DNA from 3 places in the Microbacterium sp. NPDC087868 genome. Region 3 is predicted to be linked to each of the others. Evidence: predicted binding sites of a transcription regulator. Region 3 holds the regulator's gene; each other region holds the start of a gene.
The links. Region 3 encodes LexA, which represses DNA repair genes until DNA is damaged. Its sites were predicted from a motif close to TCGAACANNTGTTCGA; they were not measured.

Region 1: ACI2JZ_RS15780 (DUF222 domain-containing protein) is a predicted target of LexA. The motif match lies at 1,884-1,899, and genes of this name have one in related genera.
Region 2: recA (recombinase RecA) is a predicted target of LexA. The motif match lies at 3,955-3,970, and genes of this name have one in related genera.

Annotation. Positions count from the first base shown of each region.
Region 1 is NZ_JBJDNO010000004.1:385,832-391,769, forward strand. Features, by position in the region: gene ACI2JZ_RS15775 (glycosyl hydrolase) at 1-264, shown strand, start outside; gene ACI2JZ_RS15780 (DUF222 domain-containing protein) at 421-1,854, opposite strand; gene ACI2JZ_RS15785 (alpha/beta hydrolase-fold protein) at 2,065-3,765, shown strand; gene ACI2JZ_RS15790 (alpha/beta fold hydrolase) at 3,848-4,615, shown strand; gene ACI2JZ_RS15795 (ABC-F family ATP-binding cassette domain-containing protein) at 4,617-5,938, shown strand, end outside.
Region 2 is NZ_JBJDNO010000001.1:700,468-706,405, reverse strand. Features, by position in the region: gene ACI2JZ_RS03570 (DNA translocase FtsK) at 1-2,143, shown strand, start outside; gene pgsA (CDP-diacylglycerol--glycerol-3-phosphate 3-phosphatidyltransferase) at 2,143-2,718, shown strand; gene ACI2JZ_RS03560 (CinA family protein) at 2,715-3,200, shown strand; gene ACI2JZ_RS03555 (helix-turn-helix domain-containing protein) at 3,342-3,650, shown strand; gene ACI2JZ_RS03550 (DUF3046 domain-containing protein) at 3,675-3,899, shown strand; gene recA (recombinase RecA) at 4,169-5,218, shown strand; gene ACI2JZ_RS03540 (regulatory protein RecX) at 5,383-5,937, shown strand.
Region 3 is NZ_JBJDNO010000004.1:499,989-505,926, reverse strand. Features, by position in the region: gene hisH (imidazole glycerol phosphate synthase subunit HisH) at 1-345, opposite strand, end outside; gene hisB (imidazoleglycerol-phosphate dehydratase HisB) at 342-959, opposite strand; gene ACI2JZ_RS16360 (histidinol-phosphate transaminase) at 956-2,041, opposite strand; gene ACI2JZ_RS16355 (LysM peptidoglycan-binding domain-containing protein) at 2,138-2,500, opposite strand; gene lexA (transcriptional repressor LexA) at 2,810-3,496, shown strand; gene ACI2JZ_RS16345 (S9 family peptidase) at 3,544-5,409, shown strand; gene smpB (SsrA-binding protein SmpB) at 5,417-5,893, opposite strand.

The sequences.
Region 1 (5,938 bases), 110 kb from region 3:
GGTGCCGGTGCCGGTGCCGGTGCCGGTGCCGGTGACTCTCCGGTCATGCCGCGCACCGTGGGCGTCGTGATCGACGTGGATGCCGATGACCTTCCGCTCTCGCGCACCGACCTCGCCCCCGGCGGGCGGGTGTTCGAGCGCTGGCACGAGCTGCGGGAACAGGGCGAGCCCGTGACCGTCGTCACCTCGCGCACCGCTCAGGATGCCGCCGCTCTCGCCGCTCGCGGAATCGACACCGTCGTCGAGGTCGCGCAGCGCGCCTGACGGCGTCGTGCCTGACGGCGTCGTGTCTGACGGCGTCGCGTCTGACGGCGTCGTGCCTGAGGGCAGCGCGTCTGCGGGGATCGCGTCTAGGGCATCGTGCCCGACGGCATAGTGCCGGAAGACATCGCGCCCGTTGGCATCATGCCGGAGGGCGAATCACCGGCTGTCGGTGAACCTGACCGTGTTCTGCTCAGGCGGGCGGTCGATGTAGATCGTTCCGGTCGGGCTGGTCCAGACGAGATCGCCGGTGGTTCTGATGCTCTGATCTGCTCCTCCGCCTTCGAGATGGAGCCCGACGTCGTCCTCCCTGGGGCGTCGGTGTTGGACGCGCCAGAGCGAGTGGTGTTTGAGCATGTGGTGTCGTCGGCAGAGGTGCGCGAGGTTGGTGGCGCAGGTCTCACCGCCGTCGGACGCGGCGTGGGTGTGGTCGATGTCGCATCGTCGTGCGGCGATGTTGCAGCCGGGGAAGCGGCAGCGTTGATCGCGAGCCCGGAGGTGTCGGGTGAGCTGATCCGACGGGCGGTAGCGGTCAACGGCGAGGAGTGCGCCGGTGATCGGGTGTGTGAGCACCCGTTCCCATCCGGTCGCGTCGCCTGCGAGAAGGCGTGCGGTGCGGGTGTCGATGGGGGAGTGGCCGTCGAGCTCTGCCGGGGGTGCGCCGGAGGCGCTACCGCCGTTGTGGCCGCCGGGGTCGTCGTCCATGAGGGTGAAGACGGGGACGGTGATCTCTACCCGTGCGCGGATCTCGCCGAGCAGTCCCGCCTCGGTGTCGTGCCCGGTCGGAGCGCCGGTGAGTGCGATGTCGGCGAGCAGGTCGGCGCGCAGCTGATCGGTCGTGCGGGTGTCGGAGTCGCGGTCCGAGTCGGTGGGGGAGCCGAGGTCCGTGTCGGCGGGGAAGTGGCTGTCCGGGGCGGTCCCCTTCGCCGCCTTCCGTGCCCGCCCGTTCTCCACGGTGATCGTCCGCGCCATGCGCGTCAGCCGGTCGTGGATTCCGTGGACGAGGACGGCGGGCCCGAGCATCCCGAGTTCGGCCATCCCGTCGTCGAGGTCCTTCACCCACACCCGCCGCAACTCCCGCGCGTCGCGGTGACGCTCGGTGACGGTGCGGGCCTGGTACTGCTCCGCGATCCGCCGCGCCACCCGCCGCAGCCTGTTCGGCGACTCGACCACCGCCGCCTCCACCGCTCGCGCCGCATACCGCGCTCGATCGGCCGGGTTGTCCAGATGTGCGCCCGCGTCGACGATGACCCGGGCGTGGGCGGCGCTGATCCGCCCCGCGCCCTGCGCTGCCCACACCTCGGCGAATCGCTCGACCGCCCACGATGCCTCGTCCATCCGCCGCTCGATCGTACGGTCGCTCGCCCGCACTGCCGCCCCGATCTCCGCCGCCACCGCCCGCAGGGCCATGTCGCCGTGATCGGGATGCGCCGCCTGCCGCGCGATGTCGACCGCGACGCGAGCGGCGACGGCGAGCATCCCGTCGCGCACGGCTGACAGCCGAGCGATCGTCTCCTCGACCGCCCGCACCGAGCCCACCAGATCGGCGATCATCGCCGTCTGGGAGTCCGTCGCGTCGAGCAGTTCCGTCATGCGAACAGCCCACCACAGGCCACCGACATTCGAACATATAGACGAATAATCGTCGCCAATCGGACCGGAGGTTCCCCACAGCGCCGCACCGCAGCTCTGGGCCGACCTCACATGTCCGACGAGTGCAGCCACCTCTACCGTGGCTTCCCACCAGCGGTATTCAGCGGCATCCAGCGGTATCCAGCGGCATCCGATGAAGGGGAAAACGACATGAGATTCGACCTCCGCCGACTGCTCGGCATCCCGACCGCGATCGCACTCACGGCGGGCGCGAACCTGGCGCTCGCCGCCGCGACCGACACGCCCGCGTCGTCCTCCCCACCCGTCACCTACACCGCCGCCGCCTCGGCCGAAAGCCCCGACGAGTTCATCCGCGACGTCCAGACGTGGACGACCACCTCCGCCGCCGGCCGCGACTACAAGATCTCGGTCGCCCTCCCGGCGAACTACGACGAGAACGGCGATCCGCACCGCGTCCTCTACGTCACCGATGCGAACGCCGAGTTCGGGATGGCGGTCGAGACCGCCCGATTGAACGCGCCGGGCACGATGGTCGTCGGCATCGGGTACGACGACCCCGGCCAGGGCTTCGCGGCCTCCGGAGTGCGCCGCACCCTCGATCTCACCCCGACCGAGATCACGGCCGACGTGCCGACCGGCGGTGCTCCCGAATTCCTCGACTTCCTGAGATCCGAACTCGTCCCACAGATCGAGAGCGAGTTCCGCGCCGACCCCGCCGACCGCGCACTCATGGGCCATTCCTTCGGCGGCCTCTTCGCCACCTATGCGCTGCTCCACAACGACGGACTCTTCCACCGGTTCGTCATCGCGAGCCCCTCGATCTGGTGGGACGACCGCACGATCCTCGACATGGAGGCCGACTACGCCGAGACCCACGACGCGCTCGACGCGCGCGTCTTCCTCTCGGTCGGAGAGCTCGAGGAGACGACCTCCGGGTTCCCGATGACCAGCGACATGACGAGCTTCGCGCACACGCTCGCCGCCCGCGCTTACGACGGACTCGAACTGGGCGCCACGGTCTTCGACGACGAGACCCACCTCTCGGTGATCGGAGCGGCGTTCAGCCGCGGCCTGAGATTCATCTACGCAGTGCCGGGCACCGACGTTCCGGGAACGTCCCTGCCGGAGCAGCAGGACGTCGCCCCGCAGATCGTCACGCAGCCGTCGGATGCCGAGATCCCCGAGGGCGCGACCGCGACCTTCACCGCCATGGCGACGGGAACCCCCGAACCCACGGTGATCTGGCAGACGCAGCTGCCGGATGCCGGTGACTGGGTGACGATCCCGGATGCCGCCGCCCCCACCCTCTCGATCGACGCCGCCCCGGCATCCGCCTCCGGCACCCGCTATCGCGCGGTCTTCACCAACGCCGTGGGCGAGTCCGCGACCGAGCCCGCCACGCTCACCGTGACGGTCGCCCCGGAGGTGCCCGCCTCCCCGTCGGCCGACGACCTCACCGACGACAACCGCGGCCCCGTCACCGCACCGGCCACCGTCGCGCAGGGGGCGCCCTTCGATCTCTCGCTCGGGACCGACCTCGCCGGCGCAACCGTCGACGTCTACCTCTTCTCCGACCCCACCCACCTCGGCACGCTCGCGGCCTCGTCTGCCGGCATCGTGCAGGCGATCGTTCCGACGGATGCCGCGCTCGGGGCGCACCGCGTCGCCGTCTACGCCACCGACGGCGCCCTCATCGGTTGGGCGCCAGTCGAGATCGTCGCGGCCCCGTCCGGCGGAGCGACCGCTCCGGGCGACCGCCTGGCCGACACGGGAGCGGACGCCGGGACCATCGCCCCGATCGCCCTCGCCGCGAGCGCCGCAGTGCTCCTCGGGGGAGGGGCCGCGCTGCTCGCCCGCCGGCGACGCAGCGTGATCGACCCGACACCGTGATCGACCCGACACCGTGATCGACCCCGACGCCGTGATCGACCCCGACGCCGTGATCGACCCGATGCCGTGATTGACTCGACGGATGCCTCTGCACGCCGAGATCACGCTGCCGACGCACCAGGCCGCTGACAGCACGCGCGAGCACGATGTCGGGAGCATCGTCCTGCTGCACGGACTGATGGGATCGACCGAGAGCTGGCACGATCTCGTTCCGCTCCTCGCCGCGAACGGCTGGCGGGTCGTCGCGATCGACCTCCCGGGGCACGGCCGCTCGCCGCGCGACCCGGGTCTCACGGTCGCGCGCGCCGCGGCATCCGTCGTGCGCACCGTGCAGACACACCTGCGTCGCCCACCCGCCGCGGCGCTCGGACACTCGTACGGCGGGACCGTCCTCGCCGCTGCGGCTCCTGCGCTCGAGCCCGGTCTCGCCGTGTTCGTCGACGCCGCGCTCGGCTTCGCCGGGGGTGCTGACCACGCGGCCCTCACAGCTCGGTACGCCGCAGACGCCGCGTCGCGCACCGTCGAGGCGCTACGTGAGCGCCCCGGGTACTCGGTCGCCGCTGCGCAGCGGGAAGCACGCGCCGCCCAGCTCTTCGACCCCGGAACGTCGGCGTCGATCTCGTGCGGTGCGAACGTCGACGAGCAGCCGCCACCCGGATCGATCGCCGTCGTCGCCGACCCCAGCCGCTTCGTCTCCGACGATGCCGCGAGCCGATGGGCAGGGGCCGGCATCGATGTCCGCCGGATCCCCGGGGCCGCCCACACGCCCTGGTACGGCCACCTCGACGAGTTCGTCGCCGCGCTCCCCGAGGTCTTCGACCCCCGCGCACCCGGTTACCCTGGACAGTGACATGGCACATCTTCTGGGGGCCGAGGCCCTGCACCTCGAATATCCGACGAGGGTCGTCTTCGACTCCGTGACGCTCGGCATCGAGGAGGGGGATCGCATCGGCATCGTCGGCCGCAACGGCGACGGCAAGTCGAGCCTGCTCGGCATGCTCGCGGGCATCAAGGAACCGAACTCGGGTCGCGTCACGGTGCGCGGCGGAACGACGATCGGTGTGCTCGATCAGGCGGACACGCTCCCCGACGACCTCACGATCAGTCAGGCCGTCGTGGGCGACACCCCCGAGTACGAGTGGGCGGGCGACGCTCGCACCCGCGACGTGATCGAGGGGCTGCTGACCGACCTCCCGTGGGATGCCGAGATCGGCTCCCTCAGCGGTGGTCAGCGCCGCCGCGTCTCGCTCGCCCGCCTCCTCGCCGGTGACTGGGACGTCATCGCCCTCGACGAGCCGACCAACCACCTCGACGTCGAGGCGATCACGTGGCTCGCCGGGCACCTCAAGAAGCGATGGGCCGCCAACTCGGGCGCGCTGATGGTCGTGACCCACGACCGGTGGTTCCTCGATGAGATCTGCACCGAGACCTGGGAGGTGCACGACCGCATCGTCGAGCCGTTCGAGGGCGGGTACGCGGCGTACATCCTGCAGCGCGTCGAGCGCGACCGCATGGCCGCCGCCACCGAGGCGAAGCGCCAGAACCTCGCCCGCAAGGAGCTCGCGTGGCTCCGCCGCGGAGCCCCCGCGCGCACGAGCAAGCCCAAGTTCCGCATCGACGCGGCCAACGAGCTCATCGCCGACGTGCCGGAGATCCGCGACAAGGTATCGCTGCAGTCGCTCGCCGTGTCACGGCTCGGCAAGGACGTCGTCGACCTCCTCGACGTGGGCGTGACGTACCCGACCGTCGACGGCGGCGAGAAGACGGTGCTGCGCGATGTCGAATGGCGCATCGCTCCGGGCGAGCGCACCGGCATCCTGGGCGTGAACGGCGCGGGCAAGTCCACGCTGCTGGGCCTGATCTCGGGAACCGTCGAGCCGACGGTCGGCCGCGTCAAGCGCGGCACGACCGTGAAGGTGCAGACGCTGACGCAGCGTCTCGACGAGCTCGACCAGTACTGGAACGACCCGGTGCGGGTGATCATCTCGGGCCTGCGCACCTCGTACACGCTGGGTGCCGGCTCGAAGGCGCAGGATCTCACGCCGGGGCAGCTCCTCGAGCGCCTCGGCTTCTCGTCCGCCCAGCTCTCGACGCCGGTCAAGGACCTCTCGGGTGGCCAGCAGCGCCGCCTGCAGCTCCTGCTCGTGCTCCTCGACCAGCCCAACGTGCTGAT
Region 2 (5,938 bases), on a different contig from region 3:
CGCGCTGGTGCATCCCGCCGTGGCGTACGTCGTGCTCGGGCTCATCATCGTGCTGAGCATCTTGATCCTCACCAAGACGCCGCCCAACCGCATCGGGCGACGCCTCGGCGACCTCTACGCCTGGATGTTCGACGCCGAGCGTCCTCAGCCGGCGGCCGAAGCGCCCGAGATCGACGATGCCGACAAGACCGACGACGAGAACGTCCTGCCGTGGTGGCGGCGCAACAAGAGCGGCCGTGAGGAGGACCCCGACGAGGGCACCCTCGGCTCCGACGACATCACTGCGCTCCTCTCGACGGCGGAGCCGACCCCGGCATACGACCAGGCCGTCGTCGTCGAGAACCCGTACGACTCCGCCACCGAGGTTCTGTCCGACGTGCGCTCCGTCGCCGATTCCCTCGCCGAGCAGCAGACGACGGCCCTCCTCGACGACGATTCCGACACCGGTGAGGTGCCCGAGCTCCCGGGCCTCGACGGCTTCGGGACCGAGGGCCCGGGAGACCGCGGCCCCCAGGCGCCGGTCGCGCCGTACATCCTCCCGTCGCCGGGCCTCCTGGTCGAGGGGCCGCCCCCGGTCATGCGCTCCGAGGCGACCGACAAGGTGATCGAACAGATCACCAGCGTGCTCACGCAGTTCAAGGTCGACGCGAAGGTCACCGGCTTCTCGCGCGGACCGACGGTGACGCAGTACGAGGTCGAGGTGGGCCACGGCGTCAAGGTCGAGAAGATCCTGCAGCTGAGCAACAACTTCGCCTACGCCGTCGCCTCGAACGACGTGCGCATCCTTTCGCCGATCCCCGGTAAGAGTGCGATCGGTATCGAGATCCCGAACGCCGACAAGGAGATGGTCGCGCTCGGCGACGTGCTCCGTTCACCGGCCGCGCAGAAGAGCACGCACCCGATGACGATCGGCGTGGGCAAGGACGTCGGCGGCAACATCGTCATCGCGAACCTGGCGAAGATGCCCCACCTCCTGGTCGCCGGTTCCACCGGTTCCGGAAAGTCCAGCTTCGTGAACTCGATGATCACGAGCCTGCTGATGCGTGCGCGCCCGGCGGACGTGCGCATGGTGCTGATCGACCCGAAGCGCGTCGAGCTCACCAGCTACGCGGGTGTGCCGCACCTGATCACTCCGATCATCACCAACCCGAAGAAGGCGGCCGAAGCGCTGCAGTGGGTCGTCAAGGAGATGGACATGCGGTACGACGACCTCGCGTCGTTCGGATTCCGTCACATCGACGACTTCAACCGCGCGGTGCGCGCCGGCGAGGTCGAGGTACCCGTCGGCAGCGAGCGCGTGCTCAAGCCGTATCCGTACCTCCTCGTCGTGGTCGATGAGCTCGCCGACCTCATGATGGTCGCCCCGCGCGACGTCGAGGACTCGATCGTGCGCATCACCCAGCTCGCGCGCGCATCCGGTATCCACCTGGTGCTCGCGACCCAGCGCCCGAGCGTCGACGTCGTGACCGGTCTGATCAAGGCCAACGTGCCGTCGCGCCTCGCGTTCGCGGTGACGAGCGTCACCGACAGCCGCGTCATCCTCGACAGCCCCGGTGCCGACAAGCTCATCGGTCAGGGTGACGCGCTGTTCTCGCCGATGGGGTCCTCGAAGCCGTTCCGTCTGCAGGGAGCGTGGGTCGATGAGAAGGAGATCGACGCCGTCGTCAAGCATGTGACGCGTCAGGCACGGCCCGAGTACCGCAACGACGTCCAGGAGGCACTGGAGCCGCGCAAGAAGGAGGTCGACGAAGACATCGGCGACGACCTCGAGCTGCTGTTGGCCGCCGCCGAGCTGGTCGTCTCCTCGCAGTTCGGTTCGACCTCGATGCTGCAGCGCAAGCTCCGCGTCGGCTTCGCCAAGGCCGGACGCCTGATGGATCTGCTCGAGTCGCGCGAGATCGTCGGCCCGTCCGAGGGTTCCAAGGCTCGTGACGTGCTCGTCACGGCGGAGCAGCTCGGGGGAGTGATGGCGAAGCTGCGCGGTGAGGACGTTCCCGCGACGCCCAACGCGGCGCCGGCGGCTCCCGCCCCGGCACCGGCGGCGGCGATGGCCTCCGATCCTCTCGACGCGCAGTTCGAGGGTCTTCCCGTCGTCGAGGCCGAGGGCGATGAAGACGCCTGGGGCCTGACGGGACGCGACTGATGGCGATTCCTCGGCAGCTGCCCAACGCGATCACCATCGCGCGCATCCCGCTCGCGGTGGTGTTCTTCGTACTGCTCCTGCTCGGGGGTACCTACGGGGTTCCCGATCTCGCGCTGCGCTGGACTGCGGCCATCCTGTTCATCTTCGCCATCTCGACCGACTGGGTCGACGGCTACCTCGCCCGCCGCTACGAGATCGTCAGCGATTTCGGCAAGCTCTGGGATCCGATCGCCGACAAGCTGTTGACGGGCGCGGGTTTCATCGGACTCGCGATCCTCGGCGAGGTGTCCTGGTGGATCGTCGCGATCATCCTCGTTCGCGAGTGGGGCATCACGATCCATCGCCTGATGATCGTCAACGAGCACGTCGTCGCCGCGGCATGGATGGGCAAGGTCAAGACCGCTGTACAGGGTGTCGCTCTCGCCTGGGCGCTGATGCCTCTGCACGTGGTGATCGGCCTTCCCGCCTGGACCCTCATCACCTTCGTGCTCATGCTCGTGGTGCTGGTGCTGACCATCTGGAGCGGGATCGACTACGTCGTCGCCCAGGTGCGCGGGGCGCGTCGGAGTCGATGACCGATCTCGCGGCATCCGTGATCGAGACGCTCGGGCGTCGCGGCTGGACACTCGGCGTGGCGGAATCGCTCACGGGCGGGGCGGTGATCGCCGAACTCGTCGGCGTGCCGGGTGCGTCCTCCGTGGTCCTCGGCGGAGTGGTGGCGTACGCGACGCCGGTCAAGCACACGCTGCTCGGCGTGGACGAGCCGCTTCTCGATCGCGAGGGCCCGGTGCATGTTGAGGTCGCGCGGCAGATGGCACGTGGTGTCCGGCACGCCGTGAGCGTGGACGGCATCGACGCGGCGGTCGGCGTCGCGACGACGGGAATCGCCGGCCCCGTCTCGCCCGACGGGCAACCGGTCGGAACCGTGCACATCGCCGTCGCCACGCCGGAGCGCATCGAGGCGCAATCGTTCCTCTTCCCCGGTGACCGGAATCGGATTCGGTCGGCGTCCGTTCGAGCCGCCCTCGAGATGCTCCGAGAGCTGTGCCGGGAATAGTCGCCGTCGCGACGAGGTTATTGATTTCGTGCTCACACTCAAACCACAGAGTGCAGTTGTAGATTTTATGAAGGTCGGCGAGGTTATACTGGCCATCACTTCGGGGGAGACTCCGAGAAACCGATTGGGGAGGAGGTTCCGATGATTCTTGTACGACAGGAAATCGGCGATGTGCTGAGGGACTTCCGTCTGCAGAAGGGGCGCACCCTTCGGCAGGTCGCGAGCAAGGCTTCCGTGGCGCTCGGCTATCTGAGCGAAGTGGAGCGCGGTCAGAAGGAAGCGTCGAGCGAGATCCTCGCCTCCGTCGCCGATGCGCTCGACGTCCCCATCTCCACCATCATGCGCGAGGTCGGAGATCGCATCTCCGTGCTCGAGGGCATCCAGGTGTTCCCCGACGTCGTTCCCGACGATCTGGTCGCCTCGATCGAGCCCGAGCTCTCGCTCCACTGATCCCACGCACCCCGTCGTTGCGCGATGCGTCGAAGTGAGTTCCTGCGTGCCGTCGAGGACGAGTTCCCCGGCCGCACGTCGTCGGTGTTGAACGATCTGGTGCTGACCCCGCTCGCCGGTCGCACGGCGAAAGAGGCTCTGGCTGCGGGGATACCCCCGCGAGAGATCTGGTTCGCGCTCTGCGACGAGATGGAAGTGCCCGAGAACCGACGGCACGGTGCCGGCCGGCTGGAGCCGCGTCGGCGCTGAGTTCGCGCATGCGTTCGATCGATGTCGAGATCGGATGCCGGGATGCGGCGTGTCGTCGAATATTCGTTCGAAGCGGGCGTAGTCTTCTGCACAGTGGTTCAGACGTTCGTGTTCTCCACTGTTCGTGTGACTCGACGACGCAATGTCGGAGGCTCCTCGTACGGTGAAGACATGGCCACCGAGCCATACGCCTTGTCGGAGAGTTGCTTCCAGCCGGAAGCGCCGCGACAGCCTACAGGCGGCACCACGCGAAGCAGAAGGAGCACGACATGCCATCTCCCGCCGACCGCGAGAAGTCCCTCGAGACCGCACTCGCCCAGATCGACCGCCAGTTCGGAAAGGGCTCGGTCATGCGGCTGGGCAGCGACGAGCGCGCACCCGTCGCAGTCATCCCCACCGGCTCCATCGCCCTCGACGTCGCTCTCGGCGTCGGAGGCCTCCCGCGTGGCCGCATCGTCGAGATCTACGGCCCGGAGTCCTCGGGTAAGACCACGCTCACGCTGCACGCGATCGCCAACGCCCAGCGCGCCGGTGGTATCGCGGCGTTCATCGATGCCGAGCACGCGCTCGACCCCGATTACGCCGCCAAGCTCGGCGTCGACATCGACGCCCTGCTCGTCTCGCAGCCCGACACGGGTGAGCAGGCGCTCGAGATCGCCGACATGCTCGTGCGCTCCGGTGCCATCGATCTGATCGTCATCGACTCCGTGGCAGCGCTCGTGCCCCGCGCCGAGATCGAAGGTGAGATGGGCGACTCGCACGTGGGTCTGCAGGCGCGACTGATGTCGCAGGCGCTTCGCAAGCTCACCGGTGGTCTTAACCAGACCAACACCACGATGATCTTCATCAACCAGCTGCGCGAGAAGATCGGTGTGTTCTTCGGCTCTCCCGAAACGACCGCCGGTGGTAAGGCGCTCAAGTTCTATGCATCGGTTCGCCTCGATATCCGTCGTATCGAGACCCTGAAGGACGGCACCGACGCGGTGGGTAACCGTACCCGCGTGAAGGTCGTCAAGAACAAGATGGCCCCGCCCTTCAAGCAGGCGGAGTTCGACATCCTCTACGGAGTGGGCATCTCGCGCGAGGGTAGCCTGATCGACTTCGGTGTCGAGCACGGAATCGTCAAGAAGTCGGGGTCGTGGTACACCTACGACGGTGACCAGCTCGGCCAGGGCAAGGAGAACGCCCGTACGTTCCTGCTGAACAACACCGACGTGGCACTCGCCATCGAGACGCAGATCCTGCAGAAGCTCGGCATTGGTGGCGCGGCTGCTCCCGCGGCTCCGGCAGATGAGCTCGCCGAGCGTCGCCCGGCCTGATCATGAACGGTGAGAACGGGGGCGGTCCGCATCAGGACATCGGGCGGATCGCCCCCGTCATCCCTCTTTTCGGAGCGCGGGGCGTCACCCCGCCGACCGCGACCGCGAAGACTCCCGATACAGCGGTGGAGCCACCCGCTCCAGTATCCGCTTCCGTCTCACTCGTGTCGTTCGTCGACGACCGAATTCCCGGCGACGATGCGCTGGACCCGGTCGAGGTTCGAAAAGCGGCCGAAGAGAGTCTGGTGCGCAAGCTCCGTACTCGATCGCTGTCGGTCTCCGAGGCCCGGCAGGTCTTGAGGACTCACGGGCTCGATGGCACACAGATCGACGACGTCATCGACGACTTCCTCCGGCGCCGGTACCTCGATGATCACGAGCTCGCGCAGATGCTCGTGGCCGCGGGGGTCGATCGCAAGGGCCAGGGTCGCGTCGCCATCTCCCGCTCGCTCTCGCAGCGCGGGATCCCGCGCGACGTGATCGCCGCAGCGCTCGACGAACTGCCGGACGACGACGCGGAGCGCGCGCTGGAGTTCGCTCGCACCAAGGCCCGCTCGCTCAGCCGCCTCGACCACGACACCGCTCTCCGGCGTCTGCTCGGACAGCTCGCTCGTCGTGGGTACGGCGGATCCGTCGCGACGAACGCGGCGAAGACGGCGTTGAACGAGGCATCGTTCGGGACGAAGAGCTCTGGCGTGCGCTTCGTCGAGTCGGACTGAC
Region 3 (5,938 bases):
GTTGAGCTCGGTGACCGCTCCCGGCCACTCCCCCAGTCCCTCGGTGTTCTGCCCGCGTTCGACACCGCGTTCGAAGAGCACCTGCATCCCGACGCAGATTCCCATGACCGGGCGTCCACCCGCGAGCCGACGATCGATGATGTCGTCTCCGCCGTGCGCCCGCAGGGCGTCACGGACCGCGGCGAACGCGCCGACGCCCGGCACGAGCAGTCCATCGGCTTCGAGCGCCTCGGTGCGATCGCGAGTGAGGACGGCGTCCGCTCCGGCGGCGACCAGCGCCTTCACCGCGGAGTGCACGTTGCCGGACTCGTAGTCGAAGACGGCGACCCGGGGTGTGCGGGTCACAGCGCGCCCTTGGTCGACGGGATGCCGTCGACCAGCGGGTCGAGGGCCTTGGCCTGCCGGAAAGCGCGCGCGAAGGCCTTGTACTCCGCTTCGGCGATGTGGTGCGGGTCGCGACCACCCAGCACGCGGACGTGAACGGTGAGCGCCGCGTTGAAGGCGATCGCCTCGAAGGTGTGCCGGACGAGCGAGCCCGTGAAGTGGCCGCCGATGAGGTGCTGCTCGAAGCCCGCGGGCTCGCCCTCGTGCACGAGGTACGGACGGCCGGAGATGTCGACGACGGCCTGGGCGAGCGCCTCGTCGAGCGGCACGAGCGCATCGCCGTAGCGCGAGATGCCCGCCTTGTCGCCGAGCGCCTCACCGATCGCCTGGCCGAGCACGATCGAGATGTCCTCGACGGTGTGGTGCGCATCGATGTGGGTGTCGCCCGAGGCCCGCACCGTCAGATCGGTGAGCGAGTGCTTGGCGAAAGCCGTGAGCATGTGGTCGAAGAACGGAACGGAGGTGTCGATGCGGCTGGCGCCGGTGCCATCGAGGTTCAGCTCGAGCTCGACGGTGGACTCCGACGTGCTGCGCACGCGGCGCGCGGTGCGCGGGGCCGGGGTGGGGGTGCTCATGAGGCCGATTCTATCGAGGCCAGCGCATCGAGGAACGCCGTGGTCTCGGCCTCGGTGCCCGCGGTGACGCGCAGGTGGCCGGGGATCCCGACGTCACGGACGAGCACGCCCTGCTCGTAGAGACGCTGCCACGTGGCCTTCGGATCGGAGACGCCGCCGAACAGCACGAAGTTGGACCAGGACTCGTGAGGCGTGTATCCGAGCGCCTCGAGCGTCGCTATGATCCGATCGCGCTGCGCGACGATCTCCTCGACCATGCCCAGCATGACGTCGGAGTTGCGCAGCGCGGCGACCGCCGCCGCCTGGGTGAGCGCGCTCAGGTGGTACGGCAATCGCACGAGACGCAGGGCGTCGATGAACGCGGGATCGGCGGCCAGGTATCCCACCCGCGCTCCGGCGAAGGCGAAGGCCTTGCTCATCGTGCGCGACACCGCGAGCCGCGGGCGTCCCTCCAGCAGCGTGAGCGCCGAGGGCGCGTCGTGCGGAGCGAACTCCTGATAGGCCTCGTCGACCACGACCACACCGCGCGCGGCGGCATAGACGGCCTCGATGACGTCGAGTCCGAGCGGCGTCCCCGTCGGATTGTTCGGCGAGCACAGGAGCACCACGTCGGGATCGACCTGCTCGATCTGAGCGACCGCCTCTTCCGGGGTGATCGTGTAGTCGGGTTGACGCTCCCCCGCCACCCAGCGCGCGCCCGTCCCCTGGGCCAGCAGGGGGTACATCGAGTACGTCGGCGCGAAGCCGAAGACCGACCGCCCCGGGCCGGCGAAAGCCTGGAGGATGTGCTGGAGCACCTCGTTCGAGCCGTTGCCCGCCCAGATCTGCGAGGCGTCGAGGCCGTGACCGAGGTACTGCGCGAAGCCCTCACGGAGAGCCGTGAACTCGCGGTCGGGGTAGCGATTCACGTCGCGGAGCGCGACCGCGATGTCGTCGAGGATGTCGCTCGCCACGGCATCCGGTACGGGATGCGTGTTCTCGTTGACGTTCAGAGCGATCGGGAGCGGCGCCTGAGGTGCCCCATACGGGGTGAGCCCTCGGAGATCGTCGCGGAGAGGGAGATCATCGAGCGAAGAAGTCACCACTCCATGCTAGGCCGCACGGCCGAGGCCGTTCTCCGCGTTACCGCCTTTTGCGGTGGGGACGACCTTTTGCGGTGGGGACGACGGCCGGACGAGTCAGCTCGCGTACTCCGCGGGGATCGACAGCTCCTGGCCGATCTGCAGCACGCCGCCCTGCAGCATGTTGAGACGAGTGATCTCGCCGATCACCTCTCGCGGGTCGGACTCGGGCGAGACCTCGGCCGCGATCGACCACAGCGTGTCGCCGGGCATCACGGTGACCGTCTCGAACGTCACCGTGCCGGCCCCCTCGCCGGTCGCCAGCGCGCTGCCGCCGCTGAGCGCGGCGAAGGCGATGCCGAATGCGAGCGGAAGCGCGGCCAGAGCGAGCAGCACACGACGACCGCGCGCCGTCAGCCGGAGACGCGTCGCCGGGCGGACCGGACGGACGGCTGCGGTGCTGAAGGTGATGCTGCTCATGTCGTTCTCCTCTGCCTTGCTCCGGTGAACCGGAGGTCTGTCATCACCCGCGAGCGATGACCACGTTGGCGTAGCGTTCGCATCCGCCTCTCGGCCGGGAGGGGCGAGTGCGAAGCTACGTTCCGAAGGTATCTTCGAATTCGAATATCTGTCAAGCTTTCTTCGAAATCACGTTCGCGATTTCACCGACACGCTCGAACAGATCTTCCACATCCGCGCTTTTCTCGGATACGGTTTCGATACCAACACCGAACCACGGGCCTCCGACATTCGAAGAAGGACGCCGGAATCGCGCACCGAAGGAGCATCATGAGCGAGATCACCGCCCCCGATCCCGAGGCACCGCGCACACGCCGTCGGAAGAGCCTGAGCCCCAAGCAGATGGCCATTCTCGAGGTGATCCAGGCGTCGATCGCCCAGCAGGGGTATCCGCCGAGCATGCGCGAGATCGGCGACGCCGTCGGGCTCAAGTCGCTCTCGAGCGTGACCCACCAGCTCGGCCAGCTCGAGCTCAGCGGCTACCTGCGTCGCGATCCCGGCAAGACGCGTGCGATGGAGGTCCTGATCGATCTCCCCGGCACGAGCACCGAGAACCCCGCCGATGTCGCCACTCCCGTGGGCGACGCTGCTCTGGTGCCCCTCGTCGGTCGCATCGCCGCCGGCGTCCCGATCACGGCCGACCAGCACGTCGAGGAGATCTTCCCCCTGCCGCGACAGCTCGTCGGCAAGGGCGACCTGTTCATGCTCAAGGTCTCGGGCGAGTCCATGATCGACGCGGCGATCTGCGACGGCGACTGGGTCGTCGTCCGCTCCCAGCACACCGCCGAGAACGGTGAGATCGTGGCGGCGATGCTCGACGGTGAGGCGACGGTCAAGACCTTCCGGCGCCGCGACGGCCACACCTGGCTGCTTCCGCGCAACTCGGCGTTCGAACCGATCCTCGGCGACGAAGCCGTCGTCCTCGGAAAGATCGTCGCCGTCCTCCGCGCGGTCTGACGCACACCCGGGCCCGGCGCGCTCGCGTCGACGCATAGGCTCGAAGCATGTCGTCACCGTACGGTTCCTGGTCCTCGCCCTTCACCCCGGCATCCGTCGCCGCGGCCTCCCCGCGCCTCGACGGAGCACGATTCGTCGGCGAGGAGATCTGGTGGGCGGAGTCCGTGCCCGCAGAGGGCGGTCGCATGACGGTGCGCTCATCGCTCGGACATGAGGTGCTCCCCGCTCCCTGGAGCGCCCGATCACGCGTGCACGAGTACGGCGGTGGAGCATGGACGGCGGACGCCGATGGCACCCTCTTCTTCGTCCAGGCCGACGATCAGCGCGTCTACCGGCTCGGTCGCGGCACGGAGCCTGTCGCTCTCACTCCTCCGGGCCCCGCCCACGGCGGGCTGCGCGTGCAGGACAGCCGCCTTCTCGCCGTCCGCGAGGACCTGACCTCGACCGAGCACCGTCGGGCGATCGTCGAGATCCCGACCGACGGGTCTGCCGCGGAGTCCCCGTCCGCCGTCATCGTGCACGCCGAGAGCGGCGCCTTCTACGCCCATCCCTCCCTCTCCCCCGACGGCACGAGACTGGCCTGGGTCGAATGGTCGGGCGAGCGGATGCCGTGGGACGAAGCGCACCTGCGTCTGCGTGACCTGCGCTCCGGCGAGACGGGCTCGGTGTCCACGCGTGCGGCCCTGCAGCCGGAGTGGATATCCGAGAACGAACTCCTCTTCGCGGACGACCGCGACGGGCGCTGGGCCGTGCACCGTGTCACCGTCGACGGGATCGCGCCCACGGCCGCGCCGGTCCCTCTCACCTCCGCCGATGCCGACACCGGCTACGGACTGTGGGTGCTCGGCAATCGCTGGTTCCAGCCCCTCGATGACGGCCGTCTCGTGGCCGTGCGCACGAACGGCCGCGACGAGATCGTCGTCCTCTCCGGCGACGGTTCCGAGCGACGCGTCGAGGTGCCGTGCGACGGGCACGTGAGCATCGATGACGTCGTCGGCTCGCTCGTCCTGCTCTCGGGGAACGGATCGGGCGTCACCTCCGGGGTGTGGTGCGCCGATCTCGACACGGGTGCCGTCGTCGCGGTCCGCGGAGGCGAGGCCGTCGATCCCGCGTGGATGCCGCCGCCCCTCGCTCTCACCTTCGACGGCCGTCACGGCCCGGTGCACGCCTACGCGTATCCGCCCGCGAACCCGGGTGCTGCGGCATCCGCCGACGAACTCCCGCCGTACCTGGTGCTGGTGCACGGCGGTCCGACCGCTCATGTGACCGGGGCGACCTCGGCGGCGCTCGCGTTCTACACGAGCCGCGGGATCGGGGTGCTCGACGTGAACTACGGCGGGTCGACCGGCTATGGGCGCGCCTATCGCGAGCGGCTCGACCGCCAGTGGGGCGTCGTCGACGTCGACGACGTCATCGCTGCGGCGCACGGCCTCGCGGCGGCGGGCCTCGCGGACCCGACGCGCATCGCGATCCGCGGAGGCTCGGCCGGTGGTTGGACGGTCCTCTCCGCGCTCGTGCGCGGGGGCGCGTTCGCGGCGGGCATCTCGCGTTACGGCGTCTCCGACCTGAGGATGCTCGTCGCCGACTCCCACGACTTCGAGAAGCACTACATCGACGGCCTCGTCGGTCCGCTCCCGGCATCCGAGGAGCTGTACATCGAACGCTCGCCCCTGACGCACGCCGACCGGATCGACGTTCCGGTGCTCCTGCTCCAGGGAGCCGATGACATCGTGGTGCCTCCGTCGCAGTCCGAGGCGATCCGCGATGCGCTCGCCCGACGGGGCGTCGATCACGAGTACGTGCTCTACCCCGGGGAGGGGCACGGCTTCCGGCGCGCGGAGACGGTCGTCGATGCCCTCGAACGCGAACTCGCGTTCCTGGGTCGGGCGTTCGGCTTCACGCCGTCGCCGTGACCTGCGGCTATTCGCCGACGCGGTTGCGCAGTCGCATCGCGCGTTCCGCTTCGCGCGTGTCCTGACGCTCACGGAGCGTCTGGCGCTTGTCGTACTCGCGCTTGCCCTTGGCGAGTGCGATCTCGACCTTGGCGCGACCGTCGGAGAAGTACAGCTTGAGCGGGATCAGCGTGTAACCGCCCGCCGAGACCGCGTGGGCGATCTTCACGATCTCCTCGCGGTGCAGCAGCAGCTTGCGGATGCGCTTGGCCGAATGGTTCGTCCAGTGCCCTTGCGAGTACTCGGGGATGTGCACGGAGTCGAGGAACACCTCGTTGCCCTTGACGAACGCGTAACCGTCCGAGAGGTTCGCACGCCCCTGGCGCAGTGACTTGACTTCGGTGCCGGTGAGCACCATCCCCGCCTCGTACGACTTCTCGATGTTGTAGTCGTGACGTGCGCGACGATTGGTCGCGATGACCTTCTCCCCGCGTTCCCTGGGCATGATGCTCTCCTGATCCGTGTCGTGCGCTCGCACAACAGCCTTTCA